DNA from 3 places in the Streptomonospora sediminis genome. Region 2 is predicted to be linked to each of the others. Evidence: predicted binding sites of a transcription regulator. Region 2 holds the regulator's gene; each other region holds the start of a gene.
The links. The regulator LexA, encoded in region 2, represses DNA repair genes until DNA is damaged. The targets are predictions, from matches to a motif close to TCGAACANNTGTTCGA.
Positions count from the first base shown of each region.

Region 1 (4,263 bases), on a different contig from region 2:
ATCTACCGCCCCGCCCGCCTGGACCCCGAGGTGCCGGTGGAGGAAACGGTGGGAGCCATCGCCGAGATGGTCGAGGCCGGCTACGTGCGCCACATCGGGCTCTCCGAGGTCGGCGCCCAGACCCTGCGCCGCGCCGCCGCCGTGCACCCCATCGCCGACCTGCAGATCGAGTACTCGCTGGTCTCCCGGGGCATCGAGGAGTCGATCCTGCCCACCGCCCGCGAACTGGGCATCGGCGTGACCGCCTACGGGGTGCTCTCCCGCGGCCTGCTCTCGGGCCACTGGAACAGCGACCGCACGACCGCGCCGGGCGACTTCCGCGCCTTCAGCCCCCGCTTCCAAGGCGAAAACCTGCAGCACAACCTCGCCCTGGCCGAGGCGCTGGGCGCCGTCGCCCACGCCAAGGGCATGACCACCGCCCAGGCGGCCATCGCGTGGGTGGCAGCGCGCGGCGAGGACATCGTGCCGCTGGTGGGCGCGCGCCGGCGCGACCGGCTGGCCGAGGCGCTGGGCGCCGCCCAGGTCGGACTCGGCCCGGCCGAGATCGCCGAGATCGAGCAGGCGGTGCCGGCCGGTGCGGCCGCGGGCGAGCGCTACCCCGAGCCGCTGATGGGCTCGCTGGCCAGCGAAAGCTGACCGGCGCCGCCCCGGGGCGCGGTCGGCGGGCGCGGCCCGGGGCCGGGCCCTACCCGGTGGGCTGGTGCCCGTCGCCGCCGTGGTGGCCGTGCGGGTCGTCCTCGCGGGCCGGCGCGATCCACAGCGCCTCGGCGGCCAGCAGGCCCAGCGCCTGCTCGCGCTGGGCCCCGGGCGCGCCGATGCGCACGATCAGCGGCCCGCCGAAGGGCCGGCGCTCCACCAGTTCGATGGGCATCCCGATCCCGATCTCCTGCTCGGCGAGGTGGCACAGCAGATCGGGGTCGGAGTCGTTGACCCGCACGATCACCCCGGTCGTACCGGCCTCGGCCGCCGACAGCAGTTGGGTCGTGCGTTCGGGGACGCGGCCCTCGCGGGAGGGGATGGGGTCGCCGTGCGGGTCGACGGCGGGATCGCCCAGGTGCTCGGCGATGCGGTCGACGAACCGGTCGGAGACCACGTGTTCGAGGATCTCGGCCTCGTCGTGGACCTCGTCCCAGGAGTAGCCCAGCGCCTCGACCAGGTAGGTCTCCAGCAGCCGGTGGCGGCGCAGCACCGCCAGCGCGGCCTTGTCGCCGGTTTCGGTCAGGTGGACGGCGCCGTAGCGGCGGTGGGACACCAGCCCCAGCTCACCGAGCTTGCGCAGCATCCCCGACACCGAGGAGTTGGACACCGACAGCCGCTCGGCCATCGCCGAGATGGTCACCGGACCGGAACCGCGTTCCTGCAGGTCGTATATGACTTTGACGTAGTCCTCGACCGAGGTGGACGGCCGCTCGGATGCGTTCCCCATGATCGCCACGGTATCGCGCCCGCGCCCCGCGGCGCGGCCCCAACGAACCAACACCGCACCCGCGCGCCACCCGTGCGCATGAGCGGTGCCGCGCCGCGGGGCGCGGCCTGGGCCACGTGCCCGCCGCCGCACCGGAGTGGAACCCCCGCCGCCGCGCCCTCTGCGGCACCGGACGGCAACCGCGGCGAATGTTTTACCAGGTCACGGTTTTATCCATGATCATCCGTGCGGTAGCATTCCACGTAAGTCGTACAAGTGTTCGACCTGTTCGGCAAAAGTTTCGGATTTCGGCCTGTCTTCCCCGGGCGTGCGCCAAACCGCGCCGCCCTGGCCGCAGCAACGGGGGGAAACCATGGCCACACCGCACCTCGCCGCAGCGGCGCACCGGAAAGGCCGCCGCTGATGGCCGACGCCTTCGTCCACCTCGATACCGCCTCGGCGGCGTCGATGCGCCACGGCACCGCGCCACCGCACGAACTGGTGGAGCGCGCCGCCGAACTGGGCATGGACATGCTCGCGCTGACCGACCGCGACGGCCTCTACGGCGCCGTCAAACACGTGCGCGCCTGCACGGCGGCCGGAATCGCCCCCGTCCTGGGCGCCAACCTTGCCGTGGCCGCCCCCCAAGGCGGCCGGATCACGGTCCTGGCCCGCGGCCGGACCGGCTGGGCATCGCTGTGCCGGCTGGTCAGTGCCGCCCACGCCGAAGGGGCGCGCGGGGTGCCCGCCGTCTCCCGCAGGGCACTGGCCGCCCACGCCGACGGGCTGGTCGTCCTCGCCGGGCCCGAATCCGACGTCGGCCTGGCCGCGGCCCAGCACCACCTCCAGCGCGCCCGCCGGTGCCTGGACCGCTGGCGCGAGATCGCCGAAACCGCCGTCGAACTGGTCGACCACTACGGGCCCGGCCAGCACCGCCGGGCCACCGCGATGCTGCGGCTGGCCGAGGAGACCCGCACCCTGGCGGTGCTGGGCAACGCCGTACGCTACCCCCGCCGCTCCGGCGCCGAGGTCGCCCGCGTCCTGGACGAAGCCCGCCGCTGGCTGCCCGGCGGCGGCGACGCGCCGCCCGAACACGGCGGCGGCCAGGCCTACCTGAAAAGCACCGCCGAAATGGCCGAAGTCGCCGAACGGATCTGCGGCCCCGACCGCACCGCCGTGCGCCGGCTGCTGGCCCGCACCCGCGCCCTTGCCGCCTCCTGCCGCCTGGACCCCGGCACCGACCTGGGCATGGACCGCCCCCACCTGCCCGAAATCCCCGCCGCCCGCGACCGGCTGTGGCTGACCTGCCGCGAAGGCATGGCCCGGCGCGGCCTGGACAACGACGAGCGCGCCCGCTCCCGCCTGGCCCGCGAACTCGAAACCATCGAACGCAAAGGGTTCTCCGCCTACTTCCTGACCGTCGCCGACATCGCCCACCGCATCCGCGAACAGGGCATCCGCTGCTCCATCCGCGGTTCGGGCGCCGGCAGCCTGGTCAACCACCTCATCGGCATCTCCGCCGTGGACCCCCTGGCCCACGGGCTGCTGATGGAACGCTTCCTCACCGACAGCCGCACCGGACTGCCCGACATCGACCTGGACGTGGAATCGGCCCGCCGCCTGGACGCCTACCAGGTGATCCTTGAGGCCTACCCCGACGCCGCCTGCGTATCGATGATGGAGACCTACCGCGCCCGCAGCGCCATCCGCGACGTCGGCTCGGTCATGGGCATCCCGCCCCAGGAGATCGACGTGCTGGCCAAGGCCTTCCCCCACATCCGCGCCCGCCAGATCCGCTCGGCAAGCACCGACCTGCCCGAACTGCGCTCCGGCGGCCTGGCCGACTACCCGGTGCAGACCCTGTTCAGGCTGGCCGAACGCCTGGACGGGCTGCCCCGCCACATCGCGCTGCACCCCTGCGGCATCGTCGTCTCCGACGCCTCCCTGCGCGACCGCGCACCGCTGGAACCCAGCCGCATCGGCTACGACATGGTCCAGTACGACAAGGACGACGTCGAAGAAATGGGCCTGATCAAACTCGACGTCATCGGGGTGCGCATGCAGTCGGCCATGACCCACGCGCTGAGCGAGGCCGAACGCACCGAAAACACCCGCATCGACCTCGACGCGCTACCCGCCGACGACCCCGCCACCTACGCGATGGCCGCCTCCTCGGCCACCCTGGGCTGCTTCCAGATCGAATCGCCCGGCCAGCGCGAACTCCTCAGCCGGCTGCGCCCGGCCGGCATGGACGACCTCATCGCCGACATCTCCCTGTTCCGGCCCGGCCCGGTCAACAGCGACATGATCACCCCCTTCATCGCCGTCCGCAACGGCGAACGCACCCCCCGCGCCCCCACCCCGGTCCTGACCGAAATGCTCGCCGACACCGGCGGAGTGGTCATCTTCCACGAACAGGTCGACGAAGTACTGCACGCCATGACCGGCTGCGGCCTCGACCAGGCCGAGGCGATGCGCCGCCGCCTGGGCACCGACGCCGGCAAAGAACAGGTCCGCGAACGCTTCACGGCCATGGCCGGCGAGTGCGGCCACAGCGAGCAGGTCATCGAGGAGGTCTGGCAGATCCTCTCGGCCTTCGGCGCGTTCGGGTTCTGCAAGGCCCACGCCGCAGCGTTCGCGCTGCCCACCTACCAGTCGGCCTGGCTCAAACGCCACCACCCGGCGGCCTTCTACGCCGGCGTCCTCACCCACGACCCGGGCATGTACCCGCGCCGCGCCATCATCGACGACGCCCGCCGTTTCGGCGTGCCGGTCCTGGGCCCCGACATCAACCGCTCCGGCCGCCACTGGCAGGTCGAACCCGCACCGCAGGGCAGGCTGGGCATCCGCGCCGCGCT
Region 1 covers NZ_BAAGYZ010000067.1:74,153-78,415, forward strand. Annotated here, with positions in the region: gene ACYVD5_RS13515 (aldo/keto reductase) at 1-636, shown strand, start outside; gene ACYVD5_RS13520 (metal-dependent transcriptional regulator) at 686-1,426, opposite strand; gene ACYVD5_RS13525 (DNA polymerase III subunit alpha) at 1,829-4,263, shown strand, end outside.
Region 1: the regulator LexA is predicted to act here: its motif matches at 1,674-1,689, upstream of ACYVD5_RS13525 (DNA polymerase III subunit alpha).

Region 2 (4,263 bases):
CCGCGGGGTGCCCGCGGCGCTGGACACCTCGGGCCCTCCGCTGCGGGCCGGCGCCGCGGCCGGGGCCTTCGCGCTGCTCAAACCCAACCGCGAGGAGCTGGGCGCGCTGCTGGGCCGCGACCTGGCGACCGTCGGCGAGGTCGCCGCCGCTGCCCGCGAGGTGGTCCGCTGGGGCAACCGCACGGTGCTGGTCACCCTCGGGCCCTGCGGCGCCGTACTGGTCGAGGACGGGCGCACTTGGTGGGCGCGGAGCCCGGTGGCCGTGCCGCGCAGCACCGTGGGTGCGGGCGACTGCGCGCTCGCGGGTTACCTGTCGGCCGAGGGCCCTCCCGCCGAGCGGCTGCGCCACGCTGTGGCGTGGGGCGCCGCCGCAGTTGCCCAGCCCGGCACCGCGGTGCCTGCGCCCGAGGACGTCGACCTGTCGGCGGCGACCGTGGTCGCCGACCCGCCGGGGAACTGGCCCGCCACCGAGCAGTGAGCCGCCGGCGGTGGCCGCCCGGGCGGCCACCTCTGCGCTAGAAGTCGGGCATCACGAGTTCCTGGCCGGGTTCGAGTTCGGACCGGCGCAGCTCGTTCTCGCGCACGATCTCGTGGACGGTGCTGCGCGGGTCGTGGCCGGGCCGCACTCGTTCGGCGATCGACCAGAGGGTGTCGCCGTCGCGGACCACGACCGTGGCGGGCCCCGATCCGCTGAGGGCGGATTCGGCGGCTGCTCCAGAAGCGGAAGCGCCGGCGGTGGCCACCGCGATGAACAATCCGGCGAGTGCGGCGGTGGCGAGCACCGAGGCGGCCGAGACCGCCACGACGCGGCCGCGCCGGGTGAGCCGGACGTACCACAGCTCGCGCGCTGCGGGGCTGAGCGGCGGTGCGGCGGTATAAGGGCGGGCGGCGGCTCGCGGCCGCTGCTGGGGGACGGGATCGGCGGGCCGACCGGGTTGCGCGGGCTGTGCGGGGTCCGCGGGCCGTACCGGCCGCGCGGGTTGCAGCGGCTGTGCTTGCGGGCGCCGCGGGGCCGGTACGCGGGCGGCGGCCGCGCCGCGCCACTCCGGGACCTGCTGCGCCCAGTCGAACAGCGCGCCGTCGCGGGCGGCCGTACCTAAAGCGGCGACGTCTAAGCCGCCCGTGCTGCCGGGAGTTTCGGACGGGGATTCGGTCGGGGATTGCACCGGTTGGCCGGTCGGCACGGATGTCAGTCTCGGCCGCCTGCCGGCCCGGCCCGATGAGCTGTCACTGGGCGTATCGGCCCAGGGTACGGGGGGGTCGAATGCAGAGGCGGATTCAGCCGCAGACACAGTCATGACCACACTGCCCTCACCTTCGTACGCCAGTTCGTTAGAACTAACGTTCGATTCTTACCGCATTCGAGCGAATTTTTCAGCACCATCTCGAACGTTTGTTTGATATTGCCGGTTGCACGGACTACCGTTGGACATGTTTCGCCGCGGTATCGGCGGTGCCACTCCAGGTGGCCTGCCGCTCGCTACCGCTGCTGCACAGATCGACTAGCCGTCTCCCGCGTTTTCGGGGGATCCGCCTGACGCCCGCACCGATTGCCGCACCCAGAGAACAACCGACCGCCGAGGAGGCCGGCCGTGCCGGAGGAGAACCACGGAACCCAGGAACCTCACGCGGGCGGGGGGTCCGTCACCGCACTCCGGTCCACTGCCGCGCCACCCGCCGATCCGCAGGATTCCGCTGACGGCGCCGCGAACGCACCGAAGCTCACTGCACGCCAGCAGAGCGTACTGAGCTGCATCCACCGCTATGTGCGGCAGCGCGGATATCCACCGTCCATCCGGGAGATCGGCGACGCGGTGGGGCTATCGAGTCCGTCCAGTGTGGCGCACCAGTTGAAGGTGTTGCAACGCAAGGGCTATCTCTACCGCGACCAGAACCGCCCACGAGCGGTCGAAATTCGCATTCCGGGCCAGCCGCCGGTGCGCTCCTGGGACCGCCTCGAAGAAGACGAACCCGAGTCCGACGGCTCGCGCGCCACCGACGTTCCGGTGGTCGGGCGCATCGCCGCGGGCGGCCCGATCCTCGCTGAGGAATCCATCGAGGACGTCCTCACGCTGCCCAAGCAGCTCGTGGGCGAGGGGCGCCTGTTCATGCTCAACGTCGTCGGCGACTCCATGGTCGATGCCGCCATCACCGACGGTGACCTGGTCGTTGTCCGCCAGCAGCCCGAGGCCAACAACGGCGATATCGTCGCCGCGCTGCTCGACGACGAGGCCACGGTGAAGTCGTTCAAGCGCGATGCCGACCACGTGTGGCTGCTGCCCCGCAACGCCGAATACGAGCCCATCATCGGCGACGAGGCCACCATTCTCGGCAAGGTCGTGGCAGTACTCCGCCGGGTCTAAAGACCCAAACCGGGCCCGGAATAACGAGTCTGACTCGCTTTGGCACGAGTCCGTGATCTTCGGTGTAGATCACGGACTCGTCGCCTTTTCGGAACCCAACGGTTATCCCGGCCCGCGCCCGCACCGCGGCCGGTTGCGGGCACGGCGGGCAATACGGTAGGTGCATGCCCGTCCGCTCCACCGCACGCATGCCCCGGATCCTGGCCGCGCTCTTGGCGCCGCTGCTCGTCGCCGGCTGCGCCACCGGCGAACAGCAGCCGACCGCGAAACCTCCCGGCATCAGCCCGCGCGAACACGACATCACCTTCACCAGCGGTCCCGACACCCTCCACGGCACGCTGGCGCTGCCACCCGGCGCCGGCGATGGCGACGGCCTGCCCGCGGCACTGATCATCTCCGGCAGCGGTCCCACCGACCGCAACGGCAACGCCCCGGGACGCCCCGACGCGGGTACCAACAGGAACTTCGCGCGCGTGCTCGCCGATGCAGGGGTCGCCTCGCTGCGCTACGACAAGCTCGGCAGCGGCGACACCGGCATGGCCTCACACGGCGAGGACACCCCCATCGGCTACGGCGTGTTCGAGCAGGAGGTCGCCGACGCCTACGAGCACTTGGCCGGCCGGCCCGAGGTCGATCCGTCGCGGCTGATGGTGCTTGGCCACAGCGAGGGGGCACTGTTCGCCCTGCGCGCGCACGAGACCGTCAGCGGGCCCGGGCCGCAGGCGCTGATCCTGGCCGCGCCGCCCGGCGAACGCTACCTCGACGTCCTCGACCGGCAGCTCACCGAGCAGGTCCGCCAGAGCGAGGCCGCCGGTTCCATGGACTTCGCCCAGGCCACCCAGACGCTGTCGGACATCCGCTACGCCATCTCCCTCGTCCGCGACGGCGGCGACCTGCAGCAGTCGGACCTGCCGCAGGGCATCAGCGAAATCCTCGGCCCGCAGACCGCACCGTTCCTGCGCACCATCGACGCCGCGGACCCGGTGGATTCGGCGCGCGCCGTACCCCGGGACACCCCTGTCCTGGTGCTGCGGGGTTCGGCCGACTCCCAGGTCACGCGCAGCAGCGTCGACCGCCTCATGACGGGCCTGCCCCAGGCGCGGCGCGTGCGGATCGATGGTGCCGACCACGTGTTCCGCAGGTACAGCGACGCTCCGGGCGCCGCCGTGCTGGATGCCGAACGCCGGTTCTCGCCCGAGGTCGCCCCTGCCGTCCACGGGTTCCTGGAGTCGGCCGGGGTGTGACGGGCGGCGCCACACCGGAGGAAACCGTGCCAGGTGCCCGTCCGGTCGCCGCTGCGGCCGGATAGGCACCTATCAGTAGTCGCCCTGCTCGATCTCGGTGGCCACGGCGCGGGCCAGCGATTCCCCGTTGGCGAGCGCCTCGCCCTCGGGGATGGACTCGCTGGCCTGGTAGTTCACCGCGGCGGTATGGCAGGCCATCAGGTACAGGTTCGACATCCGCACCGCGGTGCAGCCCCAGCTGAATCCCTGCAGGGACTCGTTCCAGACCTTGGCCTCGTCGCCGAGTCCCGAGAGTTCCTGCGGGGACTTGCCGCGGGCCGCCGCTTTGAGCGCATCGGAGGCGGCCTCGGTGCCGGTGGCGCCGGCGCGGTCGCCGTAGCGCACGAGCACGAGGCGGGCCACGGCAGGCACCTCGGTCGCGGTTTCAGGTGTGGCCCAGCGGCATTCGTAGCCGTCGCGGCTCTCGTTGTCGAAGCCCGCTATGCGCTCGTCCAGCTCGGTCTCGCGCGCGGGGACCAGGTTGTCGAGCGTGTCGGCGGGGGCAACCGAGCAGTCGGGCGCGGATTCGTAGGCGCCGCCGACCGCCGAGCCCAGCGTGACGATCGCCCACACCCCTGCTCCGGCCAGCACCAGTACCACTGCGGCAAGGGCGGCGA
Region 2 covers NZ_BAAGYZ010000089.1:10,217-14,479, forward strand. Annotated here, with positions in the region: gene ACYVD5_RS17670 (1-phosphofructokinase family hexose kinase) at 1-478, shown strand, start outside; gene ACYVD5_RS17675 (LysM peptidoglycan-binding domain-containing protein) at 516-1,184, opposite strand; gene lexA (transcriptional repressor LexA) at 1,593-2,363, shown strand; gene ACYVD5_RS17685 (alpha/beta hydrolase) at 2,528-3,607, shown strand; gene ACYVD5_RS17690 (hypothetical protein) at 3,680-4,263, opposite strand, start outside.

Region 3 (4,263 bases), on a different contig from region 2:
TGGGTCAGGCGCGGCCTGCTCCTCGCCGAACAGCGGGCGCAGTCGGTCCGCATCTCCCCGACCCAGTTCCCCGAGGCCGAACACGCCATCCGCCGCATGAGCGCGCAAATGGGGCTGAGCAGCGCACCGGACGCCTACGTGTGCCCCAGCACCGGCCGCCTGCGGGCCTGGGCGTCCGGGCACGGAACCCGCAGCTACATCGTCATCTCCAGCGACCTGTTCGAATTCGGCGGCAGCCTGCGCGATCCCGCGGCGCTGCGCTTCCTGGTCGCCCACCAGCTGGGCCACATTGCAGCCGGCCACACGTCCTACCTGCTGCGCGCCGGAACGGCGGCGGGCCGGCTGGTGCCCGTGCTCGGCGCCTCGCTATCCCGGGCGATGGAGTACACCGCCGACAACCATGCACACGCGCACTGCCCCGAAGGCGTGCACGCCGTCCGCCTGCTGGCCGGCGGCGGGCACCTCTATCCGCAGGTGAACATGAGCGAGATGGCCGAGCGGGCGCGCACCGACCGCGGGCCGTTCCTGTTCCTGTACAACCTGCTGTCCAGCCGCCCCTCGAATACCAGGCGCATGGCCGCGATCCGCGACCGCACGCGGCCCGGGCAGGTGTTCCTGTGACCTTTGCTCCGCCACCGGGCTACGGGCTCTGCGGCCGGGGCCGGGCATCGGGGCGCAGGCCCGCAAGGAACAGGTCGGCGAAGTAGGCGCCCACGTCGGCACCGCTGAGTTCGCCCTCGGCGTGGTACCAGGTGCTGAGATGGTGCACGGCGCCGAAGAACTGGGTGACGGCGAGGTCGGCGGGCACGTCGGTGCGGAACACGCCCTCGCTCCGGCCCTCTTCGATCAGCCCGCGGAAACGCTCGTGGTACTTGCGGCGCTCCTTGCGCACGGCGGCCCGGCGGTCGGCCGAAAGCATGTGCAGGGACCGGAAGAAGATCCGGGTGTCGTCGAGGTTTTCCACAGTGGTGTGCACGACGTCGACCGCCGCCTGCCGCAGCCGCTCTTGCACGGGCCCTTCAGCGTCGGCGAACCCGTTCAACCGGTCCATCTGCATCGACAGCACGCGTTGGTAGACCGCGAACAGCAGATCGTCCTTTGAGGCGAAGTAGTGGTACATCGCCCCCTTGGTGACCCCGGCGGCCGCAACCAGCTCCTGCACGGAGGTCCGTTCAAAGCCCTGTTCGGCGAAGAGCCGGGTGGCGGCCGAGAGCAGCCGGTCGGGAACCGCGAGCCTGCGGTCGGGCGCGGTGGCCGAGTCCTGTCGGCCGTCCGTCTTCTGCATGCGTCGTCCCGTCTTCCGGTCTGCGGCTTTGTAACAGCCGCTTCCAGCATAGGTATACGGACCGGCCGGCCGCTCGGTGCCGGATCGGGCTCCGCGGCGACTGCGGCCCCGCGGGCACCATCGCGCGACACGCCGAACGGCCGTCGCCGCCGGAACATCCGGGCGGCGGGGTGCGGCGGAACACTCGCAGGTCACCAGGGTTTCGGCACGCACCGAACCGGGGCACAGCGGTGCACGCACCGGCGGCGGAGCCGACGCTACCCGTAGGGTGTGCGGTGCGTCCGCCGCGGGCCGCGCGCCCGCGGATACCGGCCGGTCGCGTGCGCAGGCATGCCGGATACGCCTAGCCGGACGCACTGGCAGTGTTCGCCGGCATTCCCCGGCACTCGCCGGTACTCGGCGGCGGTCCTGTCGGCGGCACGTGCCGCCGGCGCCGCGGCGGCGGTTCCGAACCGGGGACCGCGCGGCCCAGGCGGACCGTGTGCGCGCTGGTCACGTCCTGGCCGGTGGATGGCCGGGTCGCCGGATGCGGGCGACACGGGTTTTCCACACCCCATGCGAACTCGAACACTTGTTCGATACAGTGGCCGGGTGAGTCTCTACAACGAACGGATCGACGTCAGATCGACCACCGGCGGCCACCCGGCATTTTTTGCCTGGCGCGACCGCACCTACCGCATACGGCGCATCATCGGTTCCTGGGCCAGCCCGGGCGACGATCCCGCGCCCCGCGGCGGGCAGGCCACGGCCACCGATGTGCGGCTGGTCCGCGTTGCCGCCGAATCCCAGGACGGCGACCTCAGCATCGCCGATATCACCTGCGACAACTCCACCGGCCACTGGACCATGCGCCGCCTGTGGGCCTGATCCCGCCACCCGCGTCCGGCCCGCCCGCCGCCCGTGCGCCCGTTATGTCGGTTTTCCGTTGACGATCTGCAGGAATGCCCATCTCAGCTTTGATTTTTTGGGCATTTCCGCAGGGTCGGCCGCCCGCCCCGGCCGCCCGCGGCATGCGGGCAGCCCCGATCGACCAGGGCTTAGGGCTCCTCGTAAAAAGCGGCACCCTCTTGGCGGGCGTGGCCGATGCGGCGCATGATCCGCTCGTTCATCGGCGGCAGGCGGTCGGGGGCGAACCAGCCGACTTCCAGCGACTCCTCGTAGTCGGGCCGGGCGTGTCCGCCCACCGGGCGGCAGCGGAACGTGATGTCGAGGAACTGCACCCGGTCGCCGTTCTCGTAGGTGAACGGCGGCTCGGTGACAACACTGGCGACCCGTTCGGGCACCACATCGACACCGGTCTCCTCGGCGACCTCGCGCACCAGCGCGGCGGCAGGCTGCTCGCCGGGCTCCAGGATGCCGCCGGGGGTGCTCCAAGAACCGTCGTCAGCGCGGCGGTGCAGCAGCACCTCACCCGATTCCGCGATGACCACGCCCGTCACACCGGTCAGCCAGATCAGGTCGTGGCCCACGTGCTTGCGCAGGCGCAGGATGAATTCGGGTGTGGGCATGGCACCGACATTACCCATGCGCCCGAACCCGCGCCCGGCCTCAGACCGTGACGGGGCGCACGTAAACCAGCGAGAACCGCCAGAAAAGCAGGCGCCGCACGCGGGCTCCGGGCAGCTCCTGCTCAGCGGAAGCGCGGACCTCGCGCAGGCCCATCGCGGGTTCGCGCACCGGCATGCCCGGCTGCCGCGCAGGCGAGGGATCGCTGATCCCGGTGACGGCGCGGGCGGCATACAACCCCGCGCCGATCGCCCACTGCGGTACCAAGGCGGCAGCGCTGGTGGCGTGGTCGGCTGCGGTCTGCTCGCGGTAGAGGCCGAGAACCGCGAGCACACCGCCGGGAGCAAGGCCGCGGGCCAGGGCGCGCGCCGACTCGGCGAAATCCATGTGGTGCAGGCAGGCGATCGCGGAGATGAAATCGTAGGTGCCCGGCGCGATCCCGTAGTCGGCCAACGCCGTGCGGGCGTAACGGATGCCAAGCCGCCGCGGGGTGCGCCGGCGGGCCTGCCCGATCATGGCGGGGTCGGGGTCGATCGCCTCGACCCGGGCCGAGACCCCGGCGAGGCGGCGGGCGAAGCGCCCGGCGCCGCAGCCGATGTCGAGGGCGCGCACGCAGTGGCCGGGCACATGCCGCAGTAGGTGCTCGTGGTAGTGGACATTGTGGTTCCACGACAGGTCCACGCCAAAGGCTCCGAGTCAGGCGCAGGACGGGTATCGGATCGCGGGGCACCGCGGCCGCCCCGGATGACCGGGGCGCCGCAGCACACCGCAGCGCGGTCGGCCATGGGCCGGGCTGGATCAGCCCGCCTGCTGCTTGCTTTCGAGCAGTTCCATGGCGTTGACCGCCGCCGAAACGGAGTTGTGGACCGGAACCTGCCGGTGCAGTCCGACAAGGCGGACGACCTTGGTCACCCGCTCGTTCGGTGCGGCCAGCGCAAGGCTGCCACCGTGCTCCTTGACGGCACGGTAAGCGCTGATGACGACGTTCAGGCCGCTGGAGTCCATGAACTCCAGCCCCGTCAGGTCGAGGATCAACCACGGCCCGTGCTTGTCGATGGCGGATAGGACATGCTCGTGGAGGTCGTCGGCGGTCGCGATGTCGAGGTCGCCCTCGATGCTCACGATCACGCTGTGGTGATCGACCCGGGTGCTCAGCCCAAGCCTGTGCACGTTCACTCCTCCCAGCCCCACGTGTCGATGAGGGGTCCCCTTGCTCACCCTACGGAAAACAGCGGATTTCGGTAGGGGTCCATCCGCGTTCCCTTGCGGCGGCGGCCTGTGCGGGCGGGCTGCGGAGCGGCCGGCGCCGGTGAACGGGGGCCGTGGGCGCCGACCCCCTGCTCCCGTAAGTCTGTGACCACATACGGTATTAGGCCTGCGGCCCGCCGGGAATGCCGTCGCGGAAGTATTTTCTCCACATGCGGGCGCTCCAGACCCGCCACCATTGTGGTCTGTTTCACTGCGGGCGTCCA
Region 3 covers NZ_BAAGYZ010000005.1:316,548-320,810, forward strand. Annotated here, with positions in the region: gene ACYVD5_RS02025 (M48 family metallopeptidase) at 1-621, shown strand, start outside; gene ACYVD5_RS02030 (TetR/AcrR family transcriptional regulator) at 641-1,285, opposite strand; gene ACYVD5_RS02035 (DUF6504 family protein) at 1,877-2,152, shown strand; gene ACYVD5_RS02040 (NUDIX hydrolase) at 2,323-2,793, opposite strand; gene ACYVD5_RS02045 (class I SAM-dependent methyltransferase) at 2,834-3,472, opposite strand; gene ACYVD5_RS02050 (STAS domain-containing protein) at 3,590-3,961, opposite strand.
Region 3: the regulator LexA is predicted to act here: its motif matches at 1,849-1,864, upstream of ACYVD5_RS02035 (DUF6504 family protein).